3 regions of the Brevibacterium sediminis genome follow, and region 1 is predicted to be linked to each of the others. Evidence: predicted binding sites of a transcription regulator. Region 1 holds the regulator's gene; each other region holds the start of a gene.

Region 1 (9,927 bases):
CGACATCGGCGGCAAGACCGAGGACGCCGATGCCGGCCGGCAGATGGCCAAGGCGCGCTGCCAGGAGATCTTCGAACTCGCCGAACGCTTCTGTGACCCGGGCAAGAACGACGTCATCTGGCTGTCGCGCTCGACCTTCCGGGAGAAGGAGACGACGAATCTCGTCGTCGCGCCCTTGAGCGTGGCCGGGACCATGCGCAACGGCATCTTCGAAGAATCCACGGTCGTGGCCACCTCGGCGACCCTGTCCCTGGGTGGGAACTTCGACGCGGTGGCCGCCTCGTTGGGACTCTTCGGACCCGACGCCCCGAAATGGGACAGTCTCGATGTCGGATCTCCCTTCGACTACGGCAAACAGGGAATCCTCTATGTCGCCTCCCACCTGCCCAAACCCGGACGCAGCGGACTGAGCGAGGAAGCGCTGACCGAACTCGAGGAACTCGTCGAGTCCTCGAACGGCGGTGCCTTGGGGCTGTTCTCCTCCCGGGCGGCCGCAAACGCGGCAGCCGAACACCTGCGGACGAAGTTCGACTTCCCGATCCTGCTCCAAGGCGATGACGGCCTGCCGGCGCTGGTCTCTCAGTTCACCGCCGATGATCAGACCTGCCTGTTCGGAACCATGTCCCTGTGGCAGGGAGTCGACGTGCCGGGACGGACGAACCGCCTGGTCATCATCGACCGTCTGCCGTTCCCACGTCCGGACGACCCGCTCATGCAGGCGCGGGCACGCGATGCCGACCAGCGGGGAGTCAACGGATTCATGGCCGTGTCGGCCACGCATGCTGCCCTGCGTCTGGCTCAGGGAGCCGGACGACTCATCCGGTCGACCAAGGACAGGGGAGTGGTGGCCGTGCTCGACTCGCGGCTGCGCTCGGCCCGGTATGCCGGGTTCCTCGTCAATTCGATGCCGAGGATGTGGCCGACGACGAATTCCGATCTCGTCCGCAAGAGCCTGGCGAGGCTGGCCGAAACCGACGAAGGATGACACAAAGGCCCGCGACCGAATCGGTCGCGGGCCTTCGTGTTCAGACTGCGGAGAGCCGACAGAGGGTCAGAGGCGGCGGATGACGGCGACGACGAGGCCCATGATCTGCGCGTAGGTGCCGTCGATGGGTTCGTAGTTCTCGTTCTGCGGCATCAGCCACTGCTGACCGGCCTTGCGTTTGAGGGTCTTCACGGTGGCCTCGCCGTCGAGGAGGGCGGCGACGATCTGACCGTTGTCAGCGGTGTGCTGCTTGCGCACGACCACCCAGTCGTCGTGGCAGATGGCGGCTTCGATCATCGAATCGCCGACGACCTTGAGCAGGAACATCTCACCAGAACCGACGACCTGGGTCGGCAGGGAGAAGACATCGTCGACTTCCTGTTCGGCCAGGATCGGACCACCGGCGGCGATGCGTCCGACGACCGGCACCTGCACGGTGTTGTTGGCCAGCTCCTCGTACTTCGCGCGCTCGGCCTCTTCCTCTTCGAACGGATTGACCACTTCGATGGCACGTGGGCGCTTCGGGTCGCGGCGGACATAGCCGAGGCGTTCGAGCTGGGAGAGCTGGTGGGCGACGCTGGAGAGCGAGGCCAGCCCGGCGGCCTTGCCGATCTCGCGCATGCTCGGCGGGTAGCCGTTGGTCACGACCGCGCGTTCGATGGTTTCGAGCACGAGGCGCTGACGGGGAGTGAGGCGGAAGTCGCCCTCACCGGATGATCCCTCAGGGATCTGCACGACGTCGTCATCGGTGCGAGCGGCAGCGATCTCGCTGGCAACATCTTCGTTGCGAGGCCTGCCTCTGCCTCGTTTGTTCTGAACCATTGCTCGTTCCCCTTCGTTCTATTCCCAGCCGCTGAACGCCGTGATCTCCGCTTCGGAAATTCTCGTGTCAGTGCCGACTGAGATGGTTCTGACAGATCAATCAACAACGCTGGTTCCCTCTCATTGTCGCATAGATGTTCGAGTTGGACTGGACATTTGTTCGATTGGCATGTTGAATAGAACAGACGTTCTACCGATTACTGGTGGAATCGTACGAATGAAAGAGGTAATGCGATGTCTGCACAGAACACCGAGCTGCACCTGACCCCTCGTGGACGCCAGGCTGTGCGCCTTCTCCGGACCCTGCTCGTCGCTCTCGTCGTCATCGGCGGGGCGGTCCTCCTCGCCACCCAGTCGTTCTCGGCCGCTGCTGTCGCCGAATCGGAGACGGAGAGCATCGGCATCGACGCCGAGTCAGTCGTCGTCGGTGAGGGCGAATCGCTGTGGACCGTGGCTTCGAATCTCGGCATCGACCGCGACACCCGCGATGTCGTTGCCGATATCGTCGAGATCAACCACCTGGACACCCCGACGGTTCACCCGGGACAGACCCTCGACGTCCCCGTCCGCTGAGGTCGAACCCTGCTCGACCGGCATGGCGCCGGCCCGACCGGCAGCGCGGTGACCTGTTCGATCGGGTGAGCCGACCGGCCGATCTCGATGCCCGACCCGCCGCCCGGGCGGCGGGGGCCTCTCGGTAGAATGATCGTCGTGGGAAACATCGACTCTCTGCCAGTGCGTTCAGACCTCGTCGGCCTCAAGCCGTACGGGGCTCCGCACCTCAACGTGCCGGTCCAGCTCAACGTCAACGAAAACGCCTATCCGCTTCCGGACGTCGTCGTCGAGAGCATGCGCGCCGCCGTCGACGATCACTTCGCCGGACTCAATCGATATCCCGATCGCGAATTCACCGCACTGCGCGAACACCTCGTCACCTATCTGGACGGTGTGAACGAACGCGCCGGAGACTCCGTCGACCTCGACCCCTCCATGATCTGGGCCGCCAATGGTTCGAACGAAGTGCTCAGCCATATCGTCCAGGCCTTCGGTGGCCCGGGCCGCACAGTCCTCGGCTTCACCCCCTCGTATTCGATGCACCCGCTCATCACCACGGGCACGGGTGCCGAATGGCAGCACGTCGAACGCAAGGACGACTTCACTCTCGATGCCGAGACGGTCGCCGCCGAGGTGGCTCGTGCGAATCCGGACATCGTCTTCCTGTGTACTCCGAACAATCCGACCGGCACCTCGATCGGCCTCGACGTCATCGAAGCCGCCTACGACAACTGCGCAGGGATAGTCATCGTCGACGAGGCATATGCGGAATTCTCCCGCCCCGCCAAGTCCTCGGCGATGACTCTGCTTGAGGGTCGGCCCCGCCTCGTCGTCTCCCGCACCATGAGCAAGGCCTTCGCCTGTGCCGGACTGCGCTTGGGCTACGCCATCGCCGCCCCCGGGCTCATCGACGTCCTTCGCCTCGTCCGTCTGCCCTACCACTTGTCCGAGGTCACCCAGGTGCTGGCCTGCACGGCTCTCGAACATGCCGAACTGCTGCTGGGCAACGTCGACCGGCTCATCGACTCGCGCAACCGGATGTCCAGCCACCTCGCCGAGGCGGGCTTCACCGTCCACGACAGCGATTCGAACTTCGTCCTCTTCGGCAACATCGCCTCACCGGCCGACCTGTGGCAGAAGCTTCTCGACCGCGGAGTCCTCATCCGCGATATCGGCATCACCGGCCACGCCCGCGTCAACGCCGGCACCGAGGCAGAGACCGAAGCGTTCCTGACCGCCATCGACGATATCCTCGCCGAATCACCGGACATCCTCGCGGACCGTCCGCAGTCTCCGACCCCGTCATCAGCCGTCCCGACGAAAGGCACTCCATGAGGCAGGCCCAGAACTCACGCACCACGTCCGAGTCCACGGTGTCCGTGTCCGTCAACCTCGACGGCACCGGCACCTCGAACATCTCGACGAGTGTGCCGTTCTTCGACCATATGCTCACCGCCCTGTCGAAGCACTCGATGATCGACCTCGACATCACCGCGACCGGTGACACGCACATCGACGTCCACCACACCGTCGAAGACACCTCGATCGTGCTCGGTCAGACCCTGCGCGAGGCTCTCGGCGACAAGGTCGGCATCCGCCGCTACGGCTTCGCCGCCGTGCCGCTGGACGAGGCCCTGGCCCAGTGCGTCGTCGACGTCTCTGGTCGCCCCTATTTCGTCCACGACGGCGAGCCCGAGGGCCAGCAGTACCACCTCATCGGCGGTCACTTCACCGGTTCGATGACCTCCCACTCGCTGGAATCGATCGCCTTCAACGGCGGACTGACCGTCCACCTCGACCTGGTGCGCGGTCGCGACCCGCACCACATCGTCGAAGCCGAGTTCAAAGCCTTCGCCCGCGCGCTGCGCGAGGCCGTCGAAACCGATCCGCGCAGCAACTCCGTTCCCAGCACCAAGGGAGTCCTGTGAGCACGACCGTCATCGTGACCCCGTTCGGGGTCGCCCAACAGCTGGCCGCCGCCTGCGTGCTGTCGAACATCTCCGGCACCATCGTGCCGATCGGCGAGTTCAGCGGAATCGTGCTCGCCGACACGGATGTCAAAGCCGGCAACGAGGCGGCCGCCGCGATCTCGAAGCTCGCGGGCAAACATGAGGTCCTCCTCCTCGTGCGCAGCGAAGAGCAGATCGACGCCGGCCACTTCCGCCACGGTGCCCGGGAGTCCGATGTGCCGGCCGGGCTGGCGCTGAAGAACCTGCCCGATGTGCTCGAAGGTCTGCTGCTCGAAACCGTTGCAGCAGAGGACGTCGAAGGCAATATCCCGACCTCGTCGATGACGAAGCTGCAGGCCAGTGCGGCCACGATGAGCCCGGGTCGGGCCGCCATGGCACGCACCGCGCTGCTGTGGATCATCGCCGCCGTCCTCGCCGGACTCGTGATGGCCTTCGGCATCGCACTGGCCCTGGGTGGGAACACCATCGCCTGGGTCGTCGCCGCACTCGGTGCCATCGTCCTCGGGTTCTCCCTGTGGAGGATCTGGTCGGTGCTGAGCAAGGGGGCGAAGCGATGACGACTGTCGCCGTCCTCGACTACGGTGCCGGCAACGTGCGCTCCGCCGTCCGTGCGGTCGCCGCAGCCGGCGCCGAGGTCACTCTCACGGCCGATCACGATGTCATCAACGACTCCGACGGACTGCTGGTCCCAGGCGTCGGCGCGTTTTCGGCCGTGATGGCCGGACTGGAGAACGTCGGGGGAGTCGACCTCATCCGGGCACGCCACGAACAGGGTCGACCGCTGCTCGGCATCTGCGTCGGCCTCCAAGTGTTCTTCGCCCGCGGCGTCGAACACGGAGTCAAGACCGAGGGCATCGGTCTGTGGTCTGGAGCCGTCACCGGCCTCGAAGCGCCGGTCATCCCGCATATGGGATGGTCGAAGGTCAACGCTCCCGCAGACTCGGCCATGTTCGCCGGAATCGGAGACGAACGCTTCTACTTCGTCCACTCCTACGCCGCGACCGAGCCGCCGGCGAACGCGACGGTCACGACCGCCCGCCACGGCAATGACTTCATCGCCGCTGTCGAAGACGGAACCACCTGGGCAGCACAGTTCCATCCCGAGAAATCCGCCGAGGCGGGCGCCAGGCTCCTGCGCAACTGGCTCGCCTCGTTCGCCGCCGACAGCAACCCGGGCAGCGATCCCGGCAGCACCGGCAGCTCCGGCACCAACCCCACAGACTCACTCAGCTCCTGACCGAGCACACCGACTATGGTTGCCTCAAACCCCGTGGCACCCTGGCAGAAAGGTCACAATGACAGACAGTTCGAACAAGCTGGTCCTCCTTCCCGCTGTCGACGTCGCCGACGGCAAGGCCGTCCGCCTCGTCCAGGGCGAAGCCGGAACCGAAACCGACTACGGTTCACCCATCGACGCCGCTCAGGACTTCGAGAACCGCGGCGCCGAATGGATCCACCTCGTCGACCTCGACGCCGCCTTCGGGCGCGGTTCGAACTCGGATCTGCTCAACCAGGTCGTCAAGGCCGTGGGGATCAAGGTCGAACTCTCCGGTGGCATCCGTGACACCGAAAGCCTCGAACGCGCACTCGACACCGGAGCCGAGCGCGTCAACATCGGCACCGCTGCTCTCGAGAACCCCGAGTGGACGGCCGAGATGATCTCGCGCTTCGGCGATCAGGTCGCCATCGGCCTCGACGTGCGCGGAACCACCCTGGCCGCCCGCGGCTGGACGAAGGACGGCGGCGACCTCTACGAAGTCCTCGCCACCCTCGAAGCCGCAGGCTGCTCCCGCTACGTCGTCACCGATGTGCGCAAGGACGGCACCCTGCAGGGTCCCAATGTCGACCTGCTCAAGGATCTCGCGCAGAAGACGGACTCTCCGATCGTCGCCTCCGGCGGAGTCTCGAGCCTCGACGACCTGCGAGCCCTCCGTGAGCTCGTGCCCTTCGGCGTCGACTCGGCGATCGTGGGCAAGGCACTCTACGCAGGCAAGTTCACTCTGGAAGAAGCCCTCGACGTCGCAGGACGGTGAGCCGGTGAGCACGCACTCGCACGAGCCGGACCAGCCCCATGGGCCGGACGAGCCCCGGTCCGCCGCGTCTGATGCCCGGTCAGGCGACGCCCACGCCCCGACGGATTCCGCCGGACAGGCGTGGGAAGGCCGGGACCTCAAACCCAACCCGTTCTCCGGCGACACCGGACTCGCGGATGCGGCCCTGCTGGAGGCCATGACCCAGGTCGCTCAGACACCCCTGGACCCGGCCGCACACCAGCAGGTCGTCACAGCCCTGTCCGGGGCCAGGCTCTATGCCCCGATCGTGCCGATGGTCGTCGACCAGGAGGTCGGAGAGAACGGGCTCATGGCCGACAACTCCTCGGAGATGGCGATGGTCCGCCTCCAAGCCGAGGACGGCCGCGAGTGCACCCCCGGATTCTCCGGAATCCCACCGCTGACGGCGTGGCATTCCGATGCCCGTCCCGTCCCGATCGAGTCCGAACGGCTCGTCCTCGGGGCGATCGAGGCCGAGTCCCAGCTCGTCGTCCTCGACCCCGGAGCCGAGTCCTCATTCCTGCTGCGCCGCCCCGCCATGTTCGCGTTCGTGCAGTCCCAGCCCTGGACCCCGTCCTGGGCCGACGCCGAGGTGGCCCAGCGTCTGCGTGCCATCGCCGAGTCCTTCCCATGGCTGGCTCGGATCGGTGTGAGCCCCGGCAGCAACAGCGTCCACCTCGGTGGGCCGGAGCTCGGCATCACGCTCGGTGTCGAGTCCGAGGTGCCGCCGGAAGAAGTGCGCCGGTTCCAGGAAACCGTCGCCGGTGACGAGGACCTCGTCGCGAAGATCGACTCCCTGGCCATCCGCCTCGTCGAAGTCTGACCGTTCCGGGCGTGTCAGATCGGCAGGGCACCTATGCTTATGACCCATGAGCGAAATCCGTGACCTCGGCCACTCGACCGCACCGGACGACAGCTACCTCGATGAGATGGCTCGACAGACCCGGGCGCGGGCCGAGCAGGCCGCCGAGTGGGCCTCCGACTTCACCGGTGCCCCCGAGGCGGGCCGGTCCGGCATCGCCGCGGGCCTCGACACTGCGGAAGGCGACCTCACGAGTCTGCTCCACACCATCCATGACCTCGCCGAGACCGCATTCGAAGAGTTCGATTCGGTCGCTGCGATCGCCTCGTTGCTGGAGAAACACGGAGTCGACGTCGAGACCGGCCTCTACGGTGTGAAGACGACGCTGCGGGCGACGACGGGATCCGGACACGGTCGCACGATCGCGATCCTCGCCGAATACGATGCCCTGCCCGAGATCGGGCACGCGTGCGGACACAACATCATCGCCACCGCCGGAGTCGGTGCCTTCCTCGCCCTCCACGCCTTGTATGAGAAGGACCCCGACGCCGTGCCGGGCACCGTCGTGCTGCTGGGCACCCCGGCCGAAGAAGGCCATTCGGGCAAAGAGGTTATGGCCCGCGCCGGCGCCTTCGACGGTATCGACGCGGCCATCATGGTCCACGGATACGGCTATGACTGCGCCGACCAGGTGTGGCTGGGACGCCGCCTGCTCAAGGTCACGTACTCAGGGGTCGCCGCCCACGCCTCGGCCCAGCCCTTCATGGGGCGCAACGCCCTCGACGCGGCGAACCTCTTCTACCAGGGGCTCGGCTTGATGCGACAGCAGATGCCGCCGATCTCCCGCCTGCACGCGGTCATCACCGACGGCGGAACGAGGCCGTCGATCATCACCGAAACCGCCACCGTGCAGTGCTACGTCCGTTCGAAGTTCCCCGAGACGCTCAAAGAGCTCTCCGACCGGGTCGAGGATGCGGCGAAGGGTGCCGCGCTTATGACCGGCACCGGCGTCACCGTCGACTGGGACGAACATCCGCCGTCGCTGCCCGTGCGGACGAATTCGGCGCTGACCGCTCGTTGGGCCGAACACGAACAGACGCGCGGCCGCCAACCGCTTCCCGCCGGAGTGCTCGACGAATCGATTGCCGCATCCACGGACTTCGGCAACGTCTCCTACCGGATTCCCGGCATCCATCCGCTCATCAAGACCGCCGACGCCGAGGTGGCGCTGCACACCCGAGAATTCGCCGCAGCCGCCAAGACCCCTGCCGCCGAATCCGCGGCACTCGACGGGGCCTACGGTCTTGCGTGCACCGCCCTGGATTTCCTCGTCGACGATGCCCTCGCCGCCGAGGTGACCGAAGAGTTCGCCCGCGACGGGGGAGCCATCGACGTCGAGCACTTCTTCGACTGAGATCGTCCCGCCGCACCCAGACCCGCGCCATCGAAGAGAAGGACCGCTCATGTCGACGACGACAGATGGGAAAGTCGGTTTCGGCCAGCGCACGCTGGACTGGATCGAACGCATCGGAAACAAGCTGCCCGAACCGTTCACACTGTTCCTCGGGCTGTTCATCATCACCGGCCTCGTCTCCACGGCGATGGCCATGGCCGAAGTCACCGTGGCCATTCCCGGCGGCGACGAGACCATCGCGATCAAGGGCCTGTTCACCGGGGAGGGTCTGTCGTGGCTGACCACGACGATGGGCGACAACTACATCGGGTTCCCGCCCTTGGCCACGGTGCTGCCGATTCTGCTGGCCGTCGGTGTGGCAGAGAAGTCGGGAATGCTCGCCGCGGCCGTGCGCATCGCCTTCGGTAAGAGCCCCAAGTGGCTGCTGCCGTATGCCGTCGGCTTCGTCGGGGTGGTCGGGTCGATCATGGCCGACTCGGCGTTCGTCATCATCCCGCCTTTGGCTGCGCTCGTATTCAAAGCCGCAGGACGGCATCCGATGGCCGGTCTCATCGGCGGGTTCGCCGCCACCGGTGCCGGCTATTCGACCTCGATCGTCCCTACGAGCCTCGACGCTCTGTTCGCCGGGATCACCACCTCGGTGATGGAGACCCTGCCGAACACCGATTACACCGCGGTCAACCCGGTATCGAACTACTACTTCAACATCGCCTCGTCGATTGTGTTGGCGATCATCGCCGGCTTCATCATCGACCGCCTCATCGAACCGAACATGGTGCGCAAGGGAGTGCCCCGCGAATACGCGAATGCCTCGTCGAGCGGACTGGCCCGCGAATACCAGGCACCTGACAGCCCCTACGGAGATGCCTCGGCGAAAACAGAGGGATCCTCTGAATCCTCGGACGAAGAGTCGTCCACAGAGATCAAGGCCGAACTCGAACCGGAGGAGAAGAAAGGGCTGATCTGGGCGGTCGTCTCGGGGCTCGTCCTCACCGCGGTCTTCCTCTTCGCATTCCTGCTCCCCGCTTCACCCTGGCGGAACGAGGACGGCGGATTCCTCCCGGAGTCCCCGCTGCTGTCGTCGATCGTGTTCATCGTCTTCGCCTACTTCATGCTCATGGGCGTCGTCTACGGCATCGTCGTGCACACCGTGAGATCGATGAACGACCTGGTGAGAATGATGAGCCAGTCGATCATCGACATGATGTCGTTCCTCATTCTCGCGTTCATCCTCGGCCAGTTCATCGCCCTGTTCAACTGGACGGGAATCGGTTCGTGGATCGCCGTCGCAGGGGCGTCGGGGCTCGAGGCGATCGGGCTGACAGGGT
Region 2 (9,927 bases), on a different contig from region 1:
CCGCGATCCTCAACCTGCTGGGCAATGCTCTCAAATACTCGTCGCAGGCCGAAGTCGTCGAGCTGCGTGCCAATGAGCAGATCATCGACGGGCACCGCTGGGTCGTCGTCGAGGTCGCGGATACGGGCAGCGGCATCCCGCTGGCCGAACAGGAGAACGTCTGGGACGAGCTCTCTCGCGGTTCACGTGTACGCGCGGTCGCCGGTTCGGGCATGGGACTCTCGCTCGTGCGCGCCATCGTCACTCGGCACGGCGGATCCGTGCAGCTCTTCAGCCAGGAGGGTGTGGGCACCTCGGTGCGCATGGTCCTCCCCGTCCTTGCCGATGCCGCGCCCGTGACCGTTCCGCAGATGTCGGATCATATGGATCGGGTCGCTGCCGGTTCGCATGCGGTGCAGCCGGTGCAACAGGCGGATTCGCGGCAGGCGCCCGGATTCCTGCCTCCGCGTCAGCCCAATGAGGCCGAACTGCAGGGACGGATCCTCGGCACTCCGCGGCGGACGTCGAAGCGTCGTCTCGAGAGGGTCGACGGGAACCTGGTCAATCGTCGGACGGGCGAATCCGTCTCCGGTGGGTTCCCGCCGGATTCCGGTCAGCATTCGCAGTTCAAACCGCCGCGTCAGGCCTCGAACGCCGGCAGACAGAACCCGGGCTATGGGCAGCCGCCTGCCGGCAGCCAGCCGAACTCGGGTCCTCAGAGATCCGGCCCGCAACAGCCCGGACAGCCTTCGGTCGGAAGTCAGCCGCACTCGGGTCAGCAGAGCTTCGGGCAGCCACCTGTGGGCAGTCAGCCCAATTCCGGTCCGCAGAGCTTCGGCCAGCCCTACGCGGGAAGTCAGCCCAATTCGGGACCCCAGAACTTCGGCCAGCAGCCCGTCGGCAGCCAGCCCGGTGCTCCGTACAACGGTCAGCCGCCTGCAGGCAGTCAGCCCGCCGGCGGCCCCCAGTCCACCGGACAACCACCTGTCGGAAGCCAGTCCGGATCCGGTCCGCAAATGCCTCAGCACGGGTACGGGCCGGCTCAGCCGAATCAGAACGGTCCGGAAGCGGGGTACCCAGACCGTCGCCGCCGAGGTGACCAGCAGTGAGACCAGTGACTGGGCGCACGGCATCGGATACCTCATCCGTGGGGATCTTCGCAGCGAAGAGACCCGTTTCGGGGAGTCGTACCGCGGGGAGTCCCGACGCGGGCAGACCCGCCTCGGCGCGACGAGCCGCGGCCGCCGGCACACTCGCACTGACCGTCCTCCTCAGCGGATGCTCGGTCCTCCAGATCCGCACGGAAGACAAGTCCGCAGGGCCGGTGCGGATCGGCGTGGAGGAGACCGCCGGTCCCGAGCCTACGGGCAAGCCCACCGAAGCCGGCATCCCCGAGGGGATGACGAAGACTTCAGTGACGTTCGGCAGCAGCTGCCCGGTCGAACTCACCTTCGCAATCGGTGATGACTGGAGAGACAGCACCGGGAGCACCGAGCAGTTCCATGTATTCAACCATGGCGAAGACACCACTCGCGGCGATACCATCCTCGTCAACTGCACCGACGAATACGGTGACAGTGCTCAGGAAGTCGTTGATCAGAAGAGGCGGTACAACTTCTCCGAACAGGACTCACAGGTGTTGGCCGAGCAGACAGGGTCTCTGGCCGCGGGCGAGTTCTGGAGCTATCAGGGTGAACTCGGTCCGACCGAGATCCTCGCTATCAACAACGAACCGACTTATGCCTTTGGGGTGCAGACGGGGTATAAGATCAACGGGCGCCTGGTGAATCTGTCCATCGAGATGCGCACACCGAAGACGAACACCGAAGTGGCGGAGGACTTCAAGAAGATGCTTCCGACGGTTACGATCGATGGTGAGAAAGTCCCGTCACCGAGCTTCCACTGACGTGCCAGTGAGCACCGAACGACGTGGCGATCAGGTGCCCGCGAAGATAGTGCGCCCGCGAAGTTAATGCGCCCGCGATCCGGTCGACCGCCTCGGTGACTCCGGTCGGTCATCACAGTGGCCGGTCGCCTCGGCGATCTCGGGTTTCTCTGGATTTCGCCCCGGAATCTGCGCGGGGATCTAGGATGGGAAGATGACGACCCACGACGCAGTGACCCGACTCCTCGACGCCCGCCGCCTGCAAGGCCTCTTGACGAATCAGAGCGGCCGCGTCATCGCCCAGTACTCGTTCCTCAATTCCGAAGGGAATTCCTCCCTCAGCCACCTCGCCGATATCAGCGGGGAGACGCCCCGACGCATTACTCGCGGCGATCAGTCCGTGGGACCGGCCGCACTGAGCGAGAACGGCACGATCGTCTTCGCCTCCAAACGCAAGGCCGAGGACGGCAAGGATGCCGAGTCCCCGAGCCTGTGGGCCCTGCCGGACAACGGTGAGGCCCGCAAGCTTACCGATCATGAGGGCGGTTTCTCCCGCATCGAGGTCAAGGGCGAGACCATCATCGTCGAGTTCCCCGTCCATACATGGGCCGCCGACGAGAACGACCATCAGGAATTCAGCTCCGAGCGCAGCGACGCGAAGGTCAGCGGAATCCTCCACACCGGTTTCCCCGTCCGTCGCTGGGATCATGATCTGGGGCCGGGCCGGCAGACCCTGGCTGTGGCCACCCTCGATGAGGCGGCGGCCGACTTCCCCGAAGTCGGTGACGAGCTGAGTGCACCGGCGGGCTCGGACTTCCGGTACCTGTCCCTGCCGTCTGGGCGACTTGTCGATTGGGCCGTCGACGATGGGGCGCGCTTCGCCCTCGTCCAGCTCGAGAAGCCGATCCCCGGACAGCTCGAGGCCAGTGAGATCTGGCGCGTGGACCTCGACGGGGAACCCGAACTGCATCGTCTGACGAAACCGGCTGCCGATCACAGCTTCGACATCGAGGCGATCAGCCCGGACGGGACGAAAGCACTGGTCACTCGCGTACAGAACTGGACTCCGCAGACCAACCTCGCGGCCGAACTCATGGTCCTCGATCTCGAGACCGCGGAACTGAATCCTGTGTGGCCGGATGGTGATTTCTGGTTCTCCCCGATCTGGGCAGACGATTCGACCATCGTGGCCACCGCGGATGATCACGGTCGCGGCAGCATCTTCATCGGTGACATCAATGATGCTCAGCCTCGGCGGCTCGTCGGGGGCGCCAATCAGAAGTATTCGTTCTCGGGGCTGGCCCTGCGCGAGGACACGGTCGTGGCGACCGCCTCGGCGATCGATGTCGCGCCGCTGCCGATCTCCGTCGACCTCCGCACCGGGGTCATCAGCGAGCTCGCGAACCCCGCGACGGTGCTCGACGAGGAAGGCACCCTCACCGAGGTCGAGGTCCGTGCCGAGGACGGCACGCCGATCCGTGCGTGGCTGGTGCTTCCGGAAGGGGAGGGGCCGCATCCGCTCGTCGTCTTCGCCCACGGCGGACCGTGGGGGTCGTGGAATGCGTGGACCTACCGGTGGAATCCGGGTCCCTTCGCGGCTGCCGGCTATGCGGTGCTGCTGCCGGACCCGGCGATCTCCACCGGCTACGGGCAGGCGATGATCGATCGCGGTCAGCAGCAGCTCGGCGGCACTCCTTTCACCGACATCATGGCGCTGACCGAGGCCGCAGGGGAGAGGGCGGACATCGATTTCGAACGTGTCGCCCTGGCCGGCGGGTCCTACGGCGGATACATGGCCAACTGGGTGGCCGGGCATACCGGCAGCGCGTTCAAGTGCATCGTCACCCACGCCTCTCTGTGGAACACCACGTCGATGGGGCGGACGACGGACAATTCGTCGTGGGATCAGGCGATGCGGGAGCAGTCGACTCAGTATTCGCCGCACCTGTTCGCCGATGACATCGAGGTGCCGATGCTCGTCATCCATGGCGACAAAGACTACCGGGTACCGATCGGTCAGGGTCAGGAGCTGTGGCTGGATCTTCTCACTCGGGCGAAGACTCCCCTCGACGCCGATGGCGACACTCAGCATCGGTTCCTCTACTTCCCCGACGAGGGGCATTGGATCCTCGGCCGCGGGAACGCCGAGGTCTGGTACCGCACCGTGCTCGCGTTCCTCGATACGCATGTGCTCGGCATCGACGCGAACCGAGTTCGCACACTGGGGTGAGCCGGCAGTCGGTTCGTCGGTTTCCTGAGGTGGGCGCGGCAACCGGTTCGTCCGCGCCGCGCGGTGGGGCGGTAGCTGCCTCGTCTGCGCCCCGCGCTGGGGCGGCTACCGGTTTGTCGGCGCCCCCGGGGCGAGGCAGCAAGCGGTTCGTTCGCACCCTGGCGCGAGGCGGCAAGCGGTTCGTTCGCACCTTGGGGCGAGCCGACAGCCGATCTGTCGGCACAACACCCGTCGACACCTTGCCCGACGAGACCCTACTCGCCAAGACCCTGCTGCGGGGTAAATTCACCAACTGATTCCGTACCCTGAATGAGGCGTTCGCAGAACGATGGAAGGACCCTGATGACACAGACCGAACAGATCCCCGCCGAGGCGGTCATCCACAATGCGTGCATCCTCGACGGCGATCGGGTGACGTTCACCGAGGGGACCGCGGACACGTGGATCGCGGTCGCCGAGGGAACGGTCACGGCACGGGGCCGCGGGGACGGCTGGAAGGACAGGGCCGCCTCGGCGAGGGGCGAGGTCATCGACGCGGAAGGCGGATACGTGGCTCCCGCGTTCGTCGATATCCACTGTCACGGTGCGGGCGGTGCGAGCGCCGAGGACGGGAGCGAGGGGATCGATGCGATCCTCGATGTGCATCGGGCCCACGGCACCGGCAGGCTCGCTCTGTCCTACGTCTCGGACACGATCGAGGGGCTGTGCGAGTCCCTGCACGCGGGCGCCGGACTCGTCCGTGACCGGGCCATGGTCATGGGCCTGCACGCCGAAGGCCCGTTCCTGTCCCCGGATTTCAAAGGTGCGCATGCGCCCGAAGTGCTCACATCGCCGACCCCGGAGGCGGTCGAAGCGATTCTCGAGGCGGCCGATGGAACTCTGAGCCAGATCACCATCGCGCCCGAACTTCCCGGTGCTCTCGATGCGATCGGTCGGTTCTCTGCGGCAGGGGTGCGTGTGGCCGTCGGTCACACGGCTGCCGATTATGCGCTGGCCGCGCAGGCCTTCGAGGCGGGGGCGAGCATCCTCACCCACGCGTTCAATGCGATGCCCGGAATCCATCACCGTGCTCCGGGGCCGGTCCTCGCCGCGGCCGAGGCCGAGCATGTCACCGTCGAACTCATCAATGACGGCGTCCATGTCGTCGCCCCGGTCGCTCGTATGCTCCACGAACTCGTGCCCGGGCGCATCGCTCTCATCACTGACGCCATGGCGGCGACCGGCCTGCACGATGGGAGCTATCACCTTGGTTCGCTCCCGGTCGAGGTCAAGGATTCGGTAGCGCGCCTGGTTACCGCGGATGGCACTGAAGGCGCCATCGCGGGGTCCACGTTGACGATGGACGAGGCTGTGAAGCGGGCAGTCGCCGAGGTGGGACTCAGCCCGTTCGACGCTGTGAAGTCCGCAGGATTCGTTCCATTGCGTGCGGTGGGCGGAGTGCCGGAGTCGGGTGATTCTCTGCAGGCGGCGGGCGGTGCCCCTGGTGCCGGCAGCCTGTTGGCTCCCGGAATGCCGGCTGATCTCCTGCTCCTCGATGAGGACATGAGCATCCGAGCCTCTTCATTGGGGGACTGAACCCGACTGAACCGGGCCGAATCGGGCCGAACCGGGCCGAACCGGACTGCACCGAGTTGAATCGAGTTGAACCTGGAAAGTGGGCTGAACCCGGCCGAAGCTGGAAAGTGGGCACAGCTGTCCCCTGAAAGGAGGGGCGGCTATTTGTCGAACAGGGAGTCGACGATGTCGTCCGCGATGAAGCGGGCGTGGAGGATCGGCTTACGAGCCGGGTCCTTTGCGGCAGGCGGAATGTAGGCCGGTCGCCCGTCGAAGAGCATCACCGTGTCCCAGGCGGTGCGGTCGAGCAGGTGGTGGTGATAGCTGCAGAGCAGCGCGAGATTGTTGATCTCCGTCTTTCCGCCGAGCGACCATGGAAACACATGGTTGGCATCGCACCAACCGGGAGGGGCGTCACAGCCGGGGAACGTGCAACCTCGGTCACGGGCGGTGATCACTGCCAACTGTTTGCGATTGGCGAAGCGCTGTTCTGTGGCCACCTGCATCGTCTTGGCCCTGTCGCTCATGAGGTGGAAGAACAGCGAGCCGTTGAGGCCGTTTCTCATCAGTTCCTTGATGGGAATGGGATTGTCGGCGCCCGTGGTTCCGTGTCCTGTTCCTTTGGCCAGATCTTCGGCGGTGGCGTTGATGACGAGAGCATAAGGCGCTCCTGCAGCCGTCCGCTGCTTGTCGATCGTCGTGACGAGGCCGGCGAATCGTTCGTAGATCCATTCGCGCGCCGAGGGCTGTTCGGCGCTGACGTCCACGAAACCGCCGTCCTCACGAACGCCGACCCCGGGGACAGCTGCCGAATTTCCGCTCGTGCGAGCTGCGTTGAGATCGGGTGCCGGAACTCGCTTCGCGTCATATCGATCACCGGAGAGCACCGCGTCGACGATCTCAAGCAGCTCTTTGTCCGGCAGCGGCGAGCTCGTCTCCTCAGAAGCAGCGGTTACGGTGGCGGGATTGCCCGCGGCCGCGATCTCAGAGGCGCCGGTCGCCGAGTCGGCGCCTGTCTTGTCGGCTTCTCCCGCAGACTGGATTCGTGAGGTCAGCAGTCCGTTGAGAGTGCCGCCGGTGACGGGGTCGAGCAGTCCACGCAGCTCCCAGTCGCCGTTGGCCTTGGCGCGCATGGACATGTTGTACGCAGAGCGGTCGGCCGAGTCATTCGGCTCTGCGCCGTCCGGGTCGATATAGCCCATGAGCTTGCCGAAGATCTCGCGCAGGTCCTTGAGACGGACCTTGGGTGCGTTGTCGACCAAGCGCGTCTCGACGTCGGTGCGGACCGTCTGACTGACCCACGTGGGCAGTTTGCGCATGCAGTCTTCGATGACAGACGCCTGGGCGGCGGAGATCGTGCCGGCATGGAGCGCATCTGCGACGACAGGGTAGAGAGGCGGCAGAGCCTGTCCGGCCATGTCGACGCGTCCGCCGAGGTTCTTGGCCATATCGGTGCGGCGATTCGCCTCGGCGCCGGTGAGGTTGAATCGGTTCTCGATGAGCGACTTCGTCGACTTGGCGCCGAAATCGCTGGGTGTTCCGACACGTTCGCAGACGGAGAGCGCGAGCGTCGACAATGCATCGTTGATGCGTGTGATCGCCTCGACCCCATCGGCGAGCATGATGGCCTGATCCGGTCCCATGGGGCGATCGAACGAGCGCAGCTCATCTTTGAGGCTCATCAGCTGAGTGATCGAAGAGGTGACCTCGGGCGCAAAGCGGCTGAGATCTGCCCACTCCTCGTCGGCCAGCAGCGGGTGTCCGCTGGTCTGCGAGGAGTTGTCGGCGTTCCGATCGGAATGATCGGAGCTGCGTTCGGGAGTGAGGGTCATGGGGATGAATTCCGTTCACCAACATCGTTGTTGTTGGAATCCAGTGTACGCTCATAATGCGTGGAACGCCATAGATGATCGAAAAACGTTTCGAACATAAATTCAGTGTTCGTCACAGTTCGAGGATGCTCACAGGATTCTTTGTGTCCATGCAGGTCAGGGGTGGTGTCGGCTGTGGCCGAGGTGAACCGGCTTCGAATGTGTCAGTCGGTCGTGGCACGATTGGAGTATGGATGCCCTGCTCCTCATTGACACCGACGACGCCAGCTACCCCAGCGATGACGCCATGGAGACCCTCGGCGATATCGTCACCCGCACCCGCGCTGTGGGCGGTGTGCTCATCTTCGCGTCGACGAAGGCCGACCTCGCCGACACTCCCGATGAGGAGCTGAGCATCTTCGTCCCCGATGAGGAGGATCTCGTGCTCCGATCCGAGAGTCCGGATGTGTTCGAGGGCGTCGATGATCTGGCCGCAGGTCTGCATGACCTCTCCGTCGACCGGATCATCATCGCCGGCGCCGACGCCACCGCGGGCGAGCCAGGCACTGGAGCTGGCGAAGTCACCACTGACCCCGCCGCCCAGGCAGAGGGCGATGCCGACGCCGGCGCCGACGCGTCCTCGGCGGGCACCCCCGGAGCCGTCTACGCCTCGGCGATGGCGGGTCTTGTGTGCAACTTCGACGTCGTCGTCCTTTCCGACTCCACCACTGACCCCGATGGCAACCTCGTCGCCTGGGGGGATGCTGCCGCTGATGCCGGTGCCATGGTCAAGAAGACCGCCGATACCTGGCTGCGGATGTAGGCTCAGTCGCCTTCCCGAAATTGTTCTACATTGAGTAGAATGTGGGAGCGAGCTGAGAGGAGGGCCCATGACCGGATGGACGAAATCCGTACGTGCGCTCTTCGCTGCCCTCTTCACGACTCTCCTCGCCCTGCTCATGCACCTCGGTGCTGGTGGCGGCGTCTCGATTCCGGGCACTGTGGTCGTCTTCGTTCTCGTCCTCTGGGCGTCGATGATCGTCGCCGGCAGGCGCCTGGGCTACCTGACTCTGGCGGGCCTGCTCGGCCTCGGACAGGTGCTCATGCACCTGACGATGAGCTGGTCTGCACACACCTTCGCCCATGCGGGGGCCCACGCGGGAACCGCTCAATCCGGAAGCGGGCAGGCCGGAGCTGCAGGTGCCGGATCCACTTCCGCCGAGGCGGCCCTCCACGCCCACGCCGGACACATCGTCCCAGCCTCCGGCTCCCTTGATCTCGGTCCTGCCGCAACCGCGCTCGGACATGCGAGCCACGGGGCAACCTCGGCGGGGATGGTCATCGCCCACGTCGTCGCCGTCCTCGTCACCGCCGTGATCCTCAAACGCGGTGAGGACATCGTCCTCAGCATTCTGCAGCTGGCCCTGGGCCCGGTGATCGGCGCACTGCGAGCCCTCGCCGAGGCGGCCGGAGTCCTGGCCGACGAACCGTTCCGCAAGCTCTGCGCTTCGTTCCGGGTGCCGCAGCCGGTCACATCGGCGGTGGTCGGCCCGAACTACCGCCGCGGCCCTCCCGCGTTCGGCTGACATCCCAATCGGCGTTTGCAGCGCCGACCCACACCTGGTTTCCCGGGTGACCATCCATCTTCGGGCGACCGCCCAGACAGCGGCGGGCCGCCCCTCGGTGACAGTCGAACACGTCCGCGCACACCACTGCGCGCAGAAGACACGTACCCGCACCCTGGCCAGCACATGCCCTGCGCACTTGCACTCGCACGAGCTGCGCGCAGGCAACTGTGACCTACGCAAAGGCTCACGAAAGCGCTGCCGGTCAGCCGCGTTCCCTGCATACAGGCGGACGAACGCGATGCGGCTCAGCGCCCGCAGCTTCGGGCAGCAGAGACTCTGCGACCGAAGATCCTCGTCGTCTGACGGTGGGGGACACGCGGGACTGCCTGTGCCAACAGGTGACCGCGGCGCGCGCCGACATGTGCTCGACAGCACCTGAATGACGAAAGTGCAGACATCATGCGAAAGAACATCACCCTGGCCCTTGCCCTGCCCATCGCCGTCGCCATCGGCCTGGCAGGCTGCGGCCAAGACGACAGCAAGGCCGCCGGTTCGACACAGACCGACGGCGGCAGCTCCACCTCGGCGGAATCCTCGGAAAGCGCGGTCGACGCCGAAGCGCTCAGCTTCGACGGCGCATGGGTCAAGGCCGCCGACGACGGAATGACCGCGGTCTTCGGGGAGCTGAAGAACAACACCGACGCCGACATCAACCTCGTCGAGGCGAAATACGCGGACGCGGAGATGGTGGAACTCCACGAAACCGTAGGCGACAGCTCGGGCGGAATGTCCATGCAGGAGAAGAAGGGCGGCTTCACCATCCCGGCCGGGGAGAGCCTCCGCCTCGAGCCCGGAGGCGATCACATCATGATCATGGGACTGAAGAAGGCGATCAAGCCG
Region 3 (9,927 bases), on a different contig from region 1:
CGTCTCATCGAGGGCACGTTCGACCCGTGACGTGAACTGCTTGTAGGTCTCCGTATAGTCCTCGTCGTGTTCGCCCGAGGCCCAGCGAGCCGCACCGCGTTCGAGCTCACCCTGGAAGATCTTGGAATCGTGCTGGGCGCGAGGGTCGAGATCCGTGAGCACTCCGGTGAGCTCCCAAGCGGCATATTCGTTCCAGCCGGCGTCGACGTGGGCGTCCATGCTTCGGCCCATGCCCTCGAGGAGGCCCTCGGCGGTCTGACGCTGCCGCAGCATCTCTCCGTGGACGAGTCGGTCTGGTTCGATCCCGTGAGAGGCGAGGAAGCGACCGGTGATGCGGCTCTGCTCTTTGCCGAGATCGGACAGCCTGTCATAGTCATCGGTGCCGAAGGAGGCCTGCCCGTGCCGAACCAGATAGAGCACACTCATGAATCACACATCCTCGTCGTGAAGCCCACGCTGCTTTTCGAGTGATCGTTTACTGATGTGAGTCTACGGGACATCGGTGGGGAACAGCTGCTCGGCCAGTCGAAGCACCTCAGCGAGGGCAGGACTGACGTCATCTCTGCGCCATGCCATGAGCAGCGGGAACGGCCCCTTCGGGTCTTCGAGGGGGACGAAGGCGATATTGGGGAAGGAGGCGTTCTTCGGCACCGACGCCACTGTGACTGAACAGCCGATCTCCGCACCGACGAGCGAGAGTATCGTCCACGTGTCCGGAGCCACCTGGATGACGGTGGGGTTGAAACCTGCGGCCTGCGACAGCTCGTAGAGCCGTTCGATCGTCGTCGACCCCGGATTCGGCGGCACCGTGATGAACTCCTCTCCCGCGAGCTCGCTCATCGACACCGACTCGCGGCCTGCTAAGGCATGCTCTCTGTGCATGGCGACGACAAGCGACTCCTGGGCGACGACGCGAGTATCGACCGACTGTGGCACGAATGGCCAATAGCCGAAGACGAGGTCCACTGAGCCGTCGGCGACGCTGTCGATGGCCGGCATCCCGAAGGAGGCGCTCTGCAGACTGAGGTGGATTCCCGGATGAGTCCCGCGGACCAGTTTGAGCAGCCGTCCGATGAGTTTGTGGGTCGCGATGCCGGTGAATCCCAGGCGCAGATGTCCGACCTCGCCTTTCCCTGCTGCCTGCACTGCGGAGTCGGCGAGGCGATGACTCATGAGGATATCGCGCGCAGGTTCGACGAGCGCCTGTCCTGCCGGAGTCAGACGCACGGACCGAGTGCTGCGTTCGAACAGCTGTGCCGACATGTCGGACTCCAGGCCCCGGATGAGTCGGCTGAGGGGCGGTTGGGTCATATGCAGTCGTTCGGCGGCTCTGCCGAAGTGAAGTTCCTCGGCGAGGACGAGGAATGCGCGGATGTGCTTTGTGTCCATATCGGTGTCTCAATCGTGAAGGCGGCCGCCCAGTGAGGATCGGGCGATATTCGTGCAATGGCTGCATTAATCGTCTCCATTATAAGTATTGGACGGGTATCAATGATTTTGAAAGGATGACCCAGGTCACAGTCATCCGAGGTTCGAGGAGGAACGCGATGGACAAGACGATGAGTCTTCCCCAGGCGATCAGCACCTATCTGCGCAACGGGGATACAGTCGCCCTGGAGGGCTTCGGCCACATCGTGCCGGTCGCTGCCGCGCACGAGATCATCCGGCAGGGCTTCACTGATCTAGTCCTTGCGCGCATGTCCTGCGACGTCATTGTCGACCAGCTGCTCGGAGCGAACTGCCTGAAAGGTCTCATCTCCTCGTTCATCGCCAACAGTTCGGCCGGTTCCCTTCACGAGCTTCGGCGGCGCATTGAGAAGTCGGACCCGGAACCGCTGTGGTTCGACGAATACAGTCACGGCGGAATGGTCGCCCGCTATCAGGCCGGTGCCTCGAAGCTTCCGTTCCAGCCCATCGCCTCCTACCGGGGCAGCGACCTAGCGGCGAAGAATCCGCGGATCAAGTCCGTTCCCGACCCCTACGGTGGACCGGACATCCACGTCGTCCCCGCACTCAATCCCGACCTCACGATCATCCACGCCCAACGTGCGGACATGCATGGAAACGTGCAGGCATGGGGGATGCTCGGGATTCAAACCGAGGCCGCATTCGCCAGTCACCGACTCATCGTCACAGTTGAGGAGATCGTCGACGAGGCTGTCGTCCGCTCCGACCCGAACCGCACAATCGTTCCCGCGCACGTCGTCGATGCCGTCGTCGCCGTGCCACGCGGCTCGCATCCTCATTCGGTCCAGGGCTATTACGACCGCGACGACGAATTCTCGAGACAGTGGTCCGCGCTCGCCCGCGACGCGGCGGCGGTCCAGGACTGGCTCGAGACCAATATCCGCGGCACGAGCGACCACGATGAGTTCCTTGCCACCCTCGGATCGGAACATTTTGAGCGGATGGCCATCCACGACGCATATTCGACGCCTGTGAACTATGGAGGGCGAGCATGACATTGAGTGCTCACGACACCACTGAGACCCGGTCCCGCGACGAGCTCAGCGAGACCACAAGCAGCGAGGTCGCTGGCGACGTGGTCACCAGCAGCGAACTTCTCACCGTCCATTCGGCGCGGGCGCTGGCCGGACGCAACGTGGTCTTCGCCGGGCACGGCCTGCCCACTCTTGCCGTCTCTCTGGCTCAGCACACTGTCGCACCGGACATCGAGATCGTCTACGAGTCGGGAGTAACCGGAGCCAGGCCGCCGGTGATGCCGCGCAGCATCTCGGATTCGATTTTGGTTCCGGGGGCCGCCTCGGTGATGCCGATGACGCACCTGTTCAACTATGTTCTGCAAGGCCAGCGAATCGATGTCGGCTTCCTCGGTGCCGCGCAGGTCGACAAGTTCGGGAACCTGAACTCCACCCTCATCGGCGAGGACTGGGAGCACCCAGACAGCCGACTTCCGGGCTCAGGAGGAGCCATCGAAGCCATGGCGGGCGCAGCAGAGATCTTCCTCGTCATGCGCAGGCACACCCCGCGCACCTTCGTCGAGTCCTTGGACTTCGTCACCTCCCCAGGGTCGAAGAAGGCCGCCGAGGCGGAAGTCGGATCCATGCCGGCGGGTTCCGGCGTGACCCACGTGATCACCGACCTGGGCATCATGACGCGCTTCGCTCGGGATGAGGAGCTCACTCTGACAGCCGTTCACCCCGGTGTCGACCCCGCCGAGGCGGTGCGGCAGACCGGATGGAACCTCCAGGTATCGACCGACCTCGAGACGACGCAGCCGCCGACTCCGGATGAGCTGGCACTGCTGCGAGAGACGCTCGATCCCACCCGGATCTACCTGCGCTGAACCGGAGCCCTCACCCGCTGACCGATGTCCGCGGGCAGCTGTAGGCGACAGTCGCCCACTGTGGCTCCCTGCTGAGCAAGCGAGAATTCGAATCGAAGAAAGTTGAAATCATGTCAATGAAGACAAACGCACAGGTTACCTCCCCTCCTGATCCGAATGTGACTCGGCCCGAACTGCGCCGTGCCGCGTGGTCGTCGTGGCTCGGCAGTTCGCTCGAGTACATGGACTTCACCTTGTATACGCTCGCCTCGGCTCTGGTCTTCGGACCGCTCTTCTTCCCCAATGAGACTCCTGCGGTGGCGCTGATCTCCAGTCTCGGCGTCTACGGGTCCGGTTTCGTAGTCCGGCCGATCGGCGGATACGTCTTCGGACGAGTCGGTGACAAGCACGGACGTCGGATCGTCCTCATCGTCACTCTGTCGATGATGGGCATTGCCACCATGGGCATCGGTCTTCTGCCGACTTATGCGCAGATAGGCATCTGGGCGCCTATGCTGCTCGTCGTACTCCGGCTCGTGCAGGGGTTCGGAGCCGGAGCCGAATTGGCCGGAGCTTCGGTGCTCTTGGTCGAATCGTCGCCTGTGCGTCGCCGTGGGCTCTTCGGGGCGATCGTGGCGATGGGGACCAACAGCGGAATCTTCCTGGCCACAGTTCTGTGGACGCTGCTTACCCTGCTGCCGGACGAGGATTTCCTCAGTTGGGGCTGGCGGGTGCCCTTCCTGCTCAGCATCGTCACCACTTTCGTGGCTCTGGCAATTCGTACGAAGGTCAGGGAGTCCCCGGTGTTCGAAGAGGCGAAGGAGCGCCGCGCCGAGGTGGCCGCGGACAAGAGCGATCAGCCGAGCATCCTCGTCGAAGCGCGTCGGTCGACGAAGTCGTTCCTGCTCGCCTTGGGCATCCGAATGGGAGAGAACTCCGCAGTCTACCTCGTCAAAGGCTTCATGGTCGGGTGGGTGGTCACCACGACGGGAATCGACTCTTCCATCGTCACCACCGGCATCATGATCGGCACCGTCATCGGCTTCGCGACTGTGCCGTACTTCGGCAAGCTCAGTGACAAGCTGGGTCGCCGACCCGTGTTCTTGGGGTTCACTCTATTCCAGGTCCTCTTCGCGATTCCGGCCATGATCCTCATCGACACGGGCAACCCGATCATCATCGCGGCCGTCTTTGCGGTCTTCGTCGGCGGGCCTCTGCCGAATCTCTACGGTGTCGAGTCGAGCTGGTTGGTCGAACTGTTCGGATCGAAGCATCGGTATACGTTCATGACCACTATCAAAGAGGTCGGATCGGTCGTCTCCGGCGGTCTGGCGCCGGTGATCGCGGCCTCGCTCGTCGCCGTGATCACCGACTCATGGTGGCCCGTTGCGATCGTTCTCATTCTGTTCGCCGGCTGCGGCCTGCTCGGTGCGCTCTTCGCGCCCGAGACCCGTGGTCGCGACCTCACGACTGAAGTCGACGCAGTGGACGAACGGCAACCGCTGCAATAGGCAAGGGCCGGGACCCCGAGATGGGCGAGGGCCGGGACCCTGCGATGGGCGAGGGCCGGGACCCTGCGATACGCGACGGCCGGCCCGGTGAGGTGGACTACGACCAGCCCGCTGGGGTAGGCGACGGCCCTACTGCCGGATTGCGGTCAGTTGTTGTGGCGCGGAGGCGCTCTGCCACCAGTGCAGTCGCTGCAGCTCTGCGTTGAGAGCGATGCCACAGGCTCCGTGGGGCGTCATCAGAACGGTGGGGGATCGACCTCAAGATCGTGGTCCCAGTTCACTGTCTTGGAGACGAAGCGGTGGTCCCAGGGATCGTCGGCTCCAGTGCCCTTGGGGTCTGCAGCGTCCTCAGACTGCGAGTTGCTTTCGAAACCGGTGAGGTTCGGGCCAGCGGCGGCACGGGCGCTGCGCTTGTCGGGCTCATTCGGGTCGAAGTCGATATCGTCGATGTCGAGCTTGGCAAGACGCGCCCATCTGACGACTCGGGCGTACTTCGCGTTCCCCGTCAGCTGCTTCCGAGCCGCGGGGTCGCTTCCGGTGGGCAGACTGCGCTGGTGGTCAGAGTTCGCCCAATTGAGGCAGCGCTCCAGCCGCAGCCGCCTGATTTCTGCCTGCTGCTCCCGATACGCCTCCGAAAGACGTCGCTGGTGTGCTTCGCGTTCCTCCCGTTGGCGCTTCTCTTCGTCGCGTTGACGAATCGTCGACTCGCCAGGCATGAGCTCGAGCACCCTTGGTGCTGCGGGAACCATCGACCAGGGCAGTTTCCACCGTTTGAGACCCAGTCGTCCCAGGGAATCGAATTCGAGCGCTTGGGCAACATTGATCGGCTGGCCCGGCGCCGACACAGTGGTCGAGATTCCGTGCTTGAACTCGTAATCGAGCTCACCGGATTTGGGCATAGTGACCCGAAGGCGGCCGGCGGTCTTCAACGCATGGTGCTTCTTGCACAGAGGATGAAGGTTTCCGAACCGAGTGAGACCGCCCTTGAGCGGATCCAAATGGAAGAACGGAACGACATGGTCGATCTCCGACTTCTCAGCCCGACGAACACAGCCGGGAACGGTGCACACTGTCCACTGCTCGACCAAGGTCTTCCGAAGATCCCTGGGGACCTGGTAAGTGGTCGCTTTGGCGTCGATGGGAGTGCCGGTGGCGGGATCGGTGAGGATCCGCTGGATGCTCTTCGACCGGCCGGCGATGTTGCGAGCCACCTCGACGGGTACCGGTGAGCCGTCGGCGAAAGTGCCGGGCAGGTCCGAATCTCCGGTGAGCGAGAGGAACGGAACGGTCACCACGGTGGCGGCCTGATGCGACAGCCACCACGCGCTTGTGGGCATACGCAGCTTGACGACATATTCAATGGGACCGTCAGGGTCCTCACCTTCGACGCTGCAGTCGGGGCGGAAAGCCGAACCGCCGGGTCGGTTGGCGACAGAGAATCCGTCGGACGACCCTGTGGCGCTGTCGGCCGAGCAGCCGGCGGACGATCCATTGGCATCGTCGGCCGAGTCCGAAGCGACGTGCTTCGCGAAGTCGGCGACGGCGTCGTCGGAGTCCATATCCGGAATGAGCTCGCCGTCGGTGTCGAGCAGCGACTTCTCTTCGGCGGTTTGGATACCCGTGATCGGGTCGACCGAAATGACCTTGACCTTGAGTTCCGGCACTGGCCGGGTGAACAGATCGTACTCGAGCTGAGAGATGGAGCGGTCATCGCTGATCTCAACGCCCAGGGGCAGATTGAACGCCGACTTGTTCTTTCCATGCACGGCCAGCGCCATGCCCTGGATTCGGTTGTAGCAGGCAAAGATCTCCGCTGAAGGCCCGCTGACGGTCAGGCAGGCCGAGCCGTCCTTGTAGCCTTCGACATCGACGCGGCGACGCTTAGTGGCGAGTTCGGTGTTGTCGACCGGCGGAACGAGCAGGGCGATCATCTTCGCCAGATCTCGGCGCAGGGTCTCGCAGGTGATATCGGCGCGCCTCGCGGCCAGGAAGATGTCGAGCTTCGGAAGGAAGTCGAACGCGACATCAGCACACTGGCGAGCGACCACAACGACATGTGCCTGGGTGAACTCTCCGGCGCGGACACGGTCGGCGAAGCGCGGCAGACCATAGAAAATCGTCAGCGCGCCGGTGAGCTGACGGTAGGTACGGGCAGTGTTGGTCCCCAGCACTGTCGAGATCTCGACGAGGTCCTCAGCGTCGACATTGTCATAGACCCATTTCGAGAAGCAGATGCCCTCATCGAGCTCCGGGAACTCGGGCAGGACCTTCGCCTCGGACTCAGTCGCCTTGCGCAACTGTTCGCGGGCGAAGTCGGCGTCATAGAGCACAACTGTCGCGGAAGGTGAGCCGCCGGTGCCGGTCTTGTCGTCCGCTGGCGACGACGGGTCCTTGGTTGACGACGCGTCCTTGGACGAGGTCTCCGATTTCTCCGCAGCGCCGAAGACGGTGTTCTCTTCGGATTCTTTGGCGCGGCGATCAAAGGATGCGGAGATCGTCTCGCAGCGAAACGGTTCGGAGCCCTCGGGCATGGGCAGTTCGAGGGCGATGAAGACCTGTTCCAACACAACTGAGGAGACGGACTCGAGGAGGGAGAAATGGGCACGGTCGGAAGCGACAGCGTTCTCGGCAAAGCGAGACATGCTTGATTCGAAGCGGATGGCGAATCGGGGCGACGGCTGTGTCACACCCGGCTCGTCTGCCTGGTCGGGGGTCGAACGGTTGGTGGTGCCCTTCATTGCTCTTTCACCTGCCTCGGACTTCGTTGTCGGGGAAGTGGTGCTGACTTGAAAAGCTGTTAATCAGATCTTAGACGGTCAAGCTGACATTCACAATAGTAAAAAGAAAAAAGATTCGAATAAGTTTCGATGACATATTGATAGTGAATTGATTCTCTACTTATCATTGCACTCGGTGCTGACATGAGGGCGTTCGGCCTCGTTCGGCCAGTTCAGGGGTTGTTTTGCGCCGGTCCAAAGGTCTGGAGAACATGCCACCGGAACGGCGGGACAGCCTCGGTGGGGGCCGGATTTTCGGGTGAAACGGGTCACAGCATCGGTTATGATGATCGAGTTGTCGGATGCGACCCATGAGGTCGGTACTCGCCTCATGCGAGCCGTATCCGCACTGCGCGCAACCGCGTCGCCCTTCACCTAGGGCCATGTCGCGGGCCGCGTCGACGTCACCGCACCATCCTTCACTGGTGACCAGTTCTTCGCCCAGACCATCGCCTGCGCTCACGGTCGACCGTGTCCGCGCCGGCCGACGTCCAGACGATCACTGCCGGCTGCACCGATGATCCGATCATCGAACGGAGTGCTCGCCCAACCGAGTGCTCACGAGCTTCGTAAGCTCACGAACCGCCGCCGCATCAACCACGAGGATCAACCATGACGACCACCGCTCACAACTCCGCCGCCTCCGACCAGGGCTCGAAGGGCCCGATCACCGACGCCGAGATCTTCGAGGCACACGAAGGCGGCAAGCTCTCCGCCGAGCTCACCTCACCGCTCGAGACCCAGCGCGACCTCTCGATCGCGTACACCCCGGGCGTGGCCAAGGTCTGCACCGCGATCAAGGACGAACCGCAGCTGGCGCGTACGCACACTTGGACCGGCCGACTCGTCGCGGTCATCTCCGACGGGTCGGCTGTGCTCGGCCTCGGTGACATTGGTCCGGCCGCCTCGCTGCCGGTGATGGAGGGCAAGTGCGCCCTGTTCAAGTCCTTCTCCGGGCTGAATGCGATTCCGATCGTACTCGACACCAATGACACGGACGAGATCGTCGAAACCATCGTCCTCATGGCCCCGACCTTCGGTGCGATCAACCTCGAGGACATCTCCGCTCCGCGCTGCTTCGAGATCGAAGACCGGGTCAAGGAAGCCCTCGACATTCCCGTCATGCACGATGACCAGCACGGCACCGCCGTCGTCGTCCTCGCCGCACTGACGAATGCTCTGCGCGTGGTGAAGAAGTCCTTCGAGTCCGTCCGCGTCGTCGTCTCAGGCGCCGGTGCTGCCGGTGTGGCCGTGGTGAAGATCCTCGCCGACGCCGGCGTGAAGGACATCGTCGTCCTCGATTCCAAGGGAGTCGTCGAATGCGGCCGCTCCGACCTGACCGAGACCAAGCAGTTCCTCGCCGAGTCGACGAACCCGCGCGGAATCTCCGGTGGGATCGGCGAAGCCCTCGACGGTGCCGATGCCTTCATCGGCGTCTCCGGCGGCACCATCGACGAGGCGCACCTGGCCAACCTGGCCGACGATGCGATCATCTTCGCCCTGTCGAACCCCAACCCCGAGGTGGTCCCAGACGTCGCCTCCAAGTACGCCACCGTGGTGGCCACCGGGCGCAGCGACTACCCTAACCAGATCAACAACGTCCTCGCGTTCCCCGGAATCTTCCGCGGCGCGCTCGACGCCGATGCCAACGAGATCACCGATGATATGAAGCTCGTCGCCGCTCGTGCGATCGCCGATCTCGTCGGCGATGACCTCGAGCCTGGTTATATCGTGCCCGGTGCTCTCGATTCGCGCGTCGCTCCGGCCGTCGCCGAGGCAGTCGAGAAGTCCGCGCTCGAGGCCATGGCCAAGCGCTGACGCCTCGTCGGTGGGCCATCGCCGAGCCGGAATTGTCGCCGAGGCGGCCGAATACAGCTGAGGGGCGGGTGAAGAGTGATCTTCACCCGCCCCTCAACTGTGTGTCGGTTGCTGATTGCGTTCCGCTCCAGGCCGTGTGCCACAGGTGGTCGGGCGCCCGTGGCCGTCGGTTGGCCATCGGAGGACTGCCGCCCATGCCAGGCAGACGCGGTCGGAACTCAGTCGTCGGTGACGGTGATGGTCACGTCGATGTTGCCGCGGGTGGCGTTCGAGTATGGGCAGACCTTGTGGGCCTTGTCGGCCAGCGCCTGTGCCTCGGCTTTGTCGAGGTGCGGGAGGGTGACCTCGAGTTCGACAGCGAGCTGGAACCCGCCCTCATTGTTTTTGCCGATGCTCACTCGTGAGCCGACCGCTGAGTCGTCGACGTTCGCCTTGGCCTGACCGGCCACGAGGCGCAGCGCCGAGTGATAGCAGGCCGCGTAGCCGACCGCGAAGAGCTGCTCGGGATTCGTGCCGTTGCCGCTGCCGCCCATCT

Evidence for each region. Region 1 encodes LexA, which represses DNA repair genes until DNA is damaged. Its sites were predicted from a motif close to TCGAACANNTGTTCGA; they were not measured.
Region 2: a site for LexA is predicted at 7,571-7,586, ahead of KTJ89_RS15900 (HNH endonuclease signature motif containing protein). Genes of this name have one in related genera too.
Region 3: a site for LexA is predicted at 7,639-7,654, ahead of KTJ89_RS18000 (HNH endonuclease signature motif containing protein). Genes of this name have one in related genera too.

What each region holds. Positions count from the first base shown of each region.
Region 1 covers NZ_JAHQRN010000009.1:38,977-48,903, forward strand. The annotation lists gene KTJ89_RS17120 (ATP-dependent DNA helicase) at 1-985, shown strand, start outside; gene lexA (transcriptional repressor LexA) at 1,052-1,807, opposite strand; gene KTJ89_RS17130 (LysM peptidoglycan-binding domain-containing protein) at 2,042-2,380, shown strand; gene KTJ89_RS17135 (histidinol-phosphate transaminase) at 2,519-3,697, shown strand; gene hisB (imidazoleglycerol-phosphate dehydratase HisB) at 3,694-4,290, shown strand; gene KTJ89_RS17145 (hypothetical protein) at 4,287-4,889, shown strand; gene hisH (imidazole glycerol phosphate synthase subunit HisH) at 4,886-5,569, shown strand; gene priA (bifunctional 1-(5-phosphoribosyl)-5-((5-phosphoribosylamino)methylideneamino)imidazole-4-carboxamide isomerase/phosphoribosylanthranilate isomerase PriA) at 5,628-6,365, shown strand; gene KTJ89_RS17160 (SseB family protein) at 6,370-7,206, shown strand; gene KTJ89_RS17165 (M20 family metallopeptidase) at 7,253-8,599, shown strand; gene KTJ89_RS17170 (AbgT family transporter) at 8,649-9,927, shown strand, end outside.
Region 2 covers NZ_JAHQRN010000007.1:134,789-144,715, reverse strand. The annotation lists gene KTJ89_RS15920 (sensor histidine kinase) at 1-1,088, shown strand, start outside; gene KTJ89_RS15915 (hypothetical protein) at 1,085-1,885, shown strand; gene KTJ89_RS15910 (S9 family peptidase) at 2,079-4,094, shown strand; gene KTJ89_RS15905 (N-acetylglucosamine-6-phosphate deacetylase) at 4,437-5,669, shown strand; gene KTJ89_RS15900 (HNH endonuclease signature motif containing protein) at 5,810-7,480, opposite strand; gene KTJ89_RS15895 (hypothetical protein) at 7,710-8,282, shown strand; gene KTJ89_RS15890 (hypothetical protein) at 8,350-9,045, shown strand; gene KTJ89_RS15885 (copper chaperone PCu(A)C) at 9,487-9,927, shown strand, end outside.
Region 3 covers NZ_JAHQRN010000010.1:72,877-82,803, reverse strand. The annotation lists gene KTJ89_RS18025 (histidine phosphatase family protein) at 1-426, opposite strand, end outside; gene KTJ89_RS18020 (LysR substrate-binding domain-containing protein) at 490-1,389, opposite strand; gene KTJ89_RS18015 (CoA transferase subunit A) at 1,548-2,462, shown strand; gene KTJ89_RS18010 (CoA-transferase subunit beta) at 2,459-3,307, shown strand; gene KTJ89_RS18005 (MFS transporter) at 3,466-4,797, shown strand; gene KTJ89_RS18000 (HNH endonuclease signature motif containing protein) at 5,034-7,535, opposite strand; gene KTJ89_RS17995 (NAD(P)-dependent malic enzyme) at 8,187-9,392, shown strand; gene KTJ89_RS17990 (organic hydroperoxide resistance protein) at 9,611-9,927, opposite strand, start outside.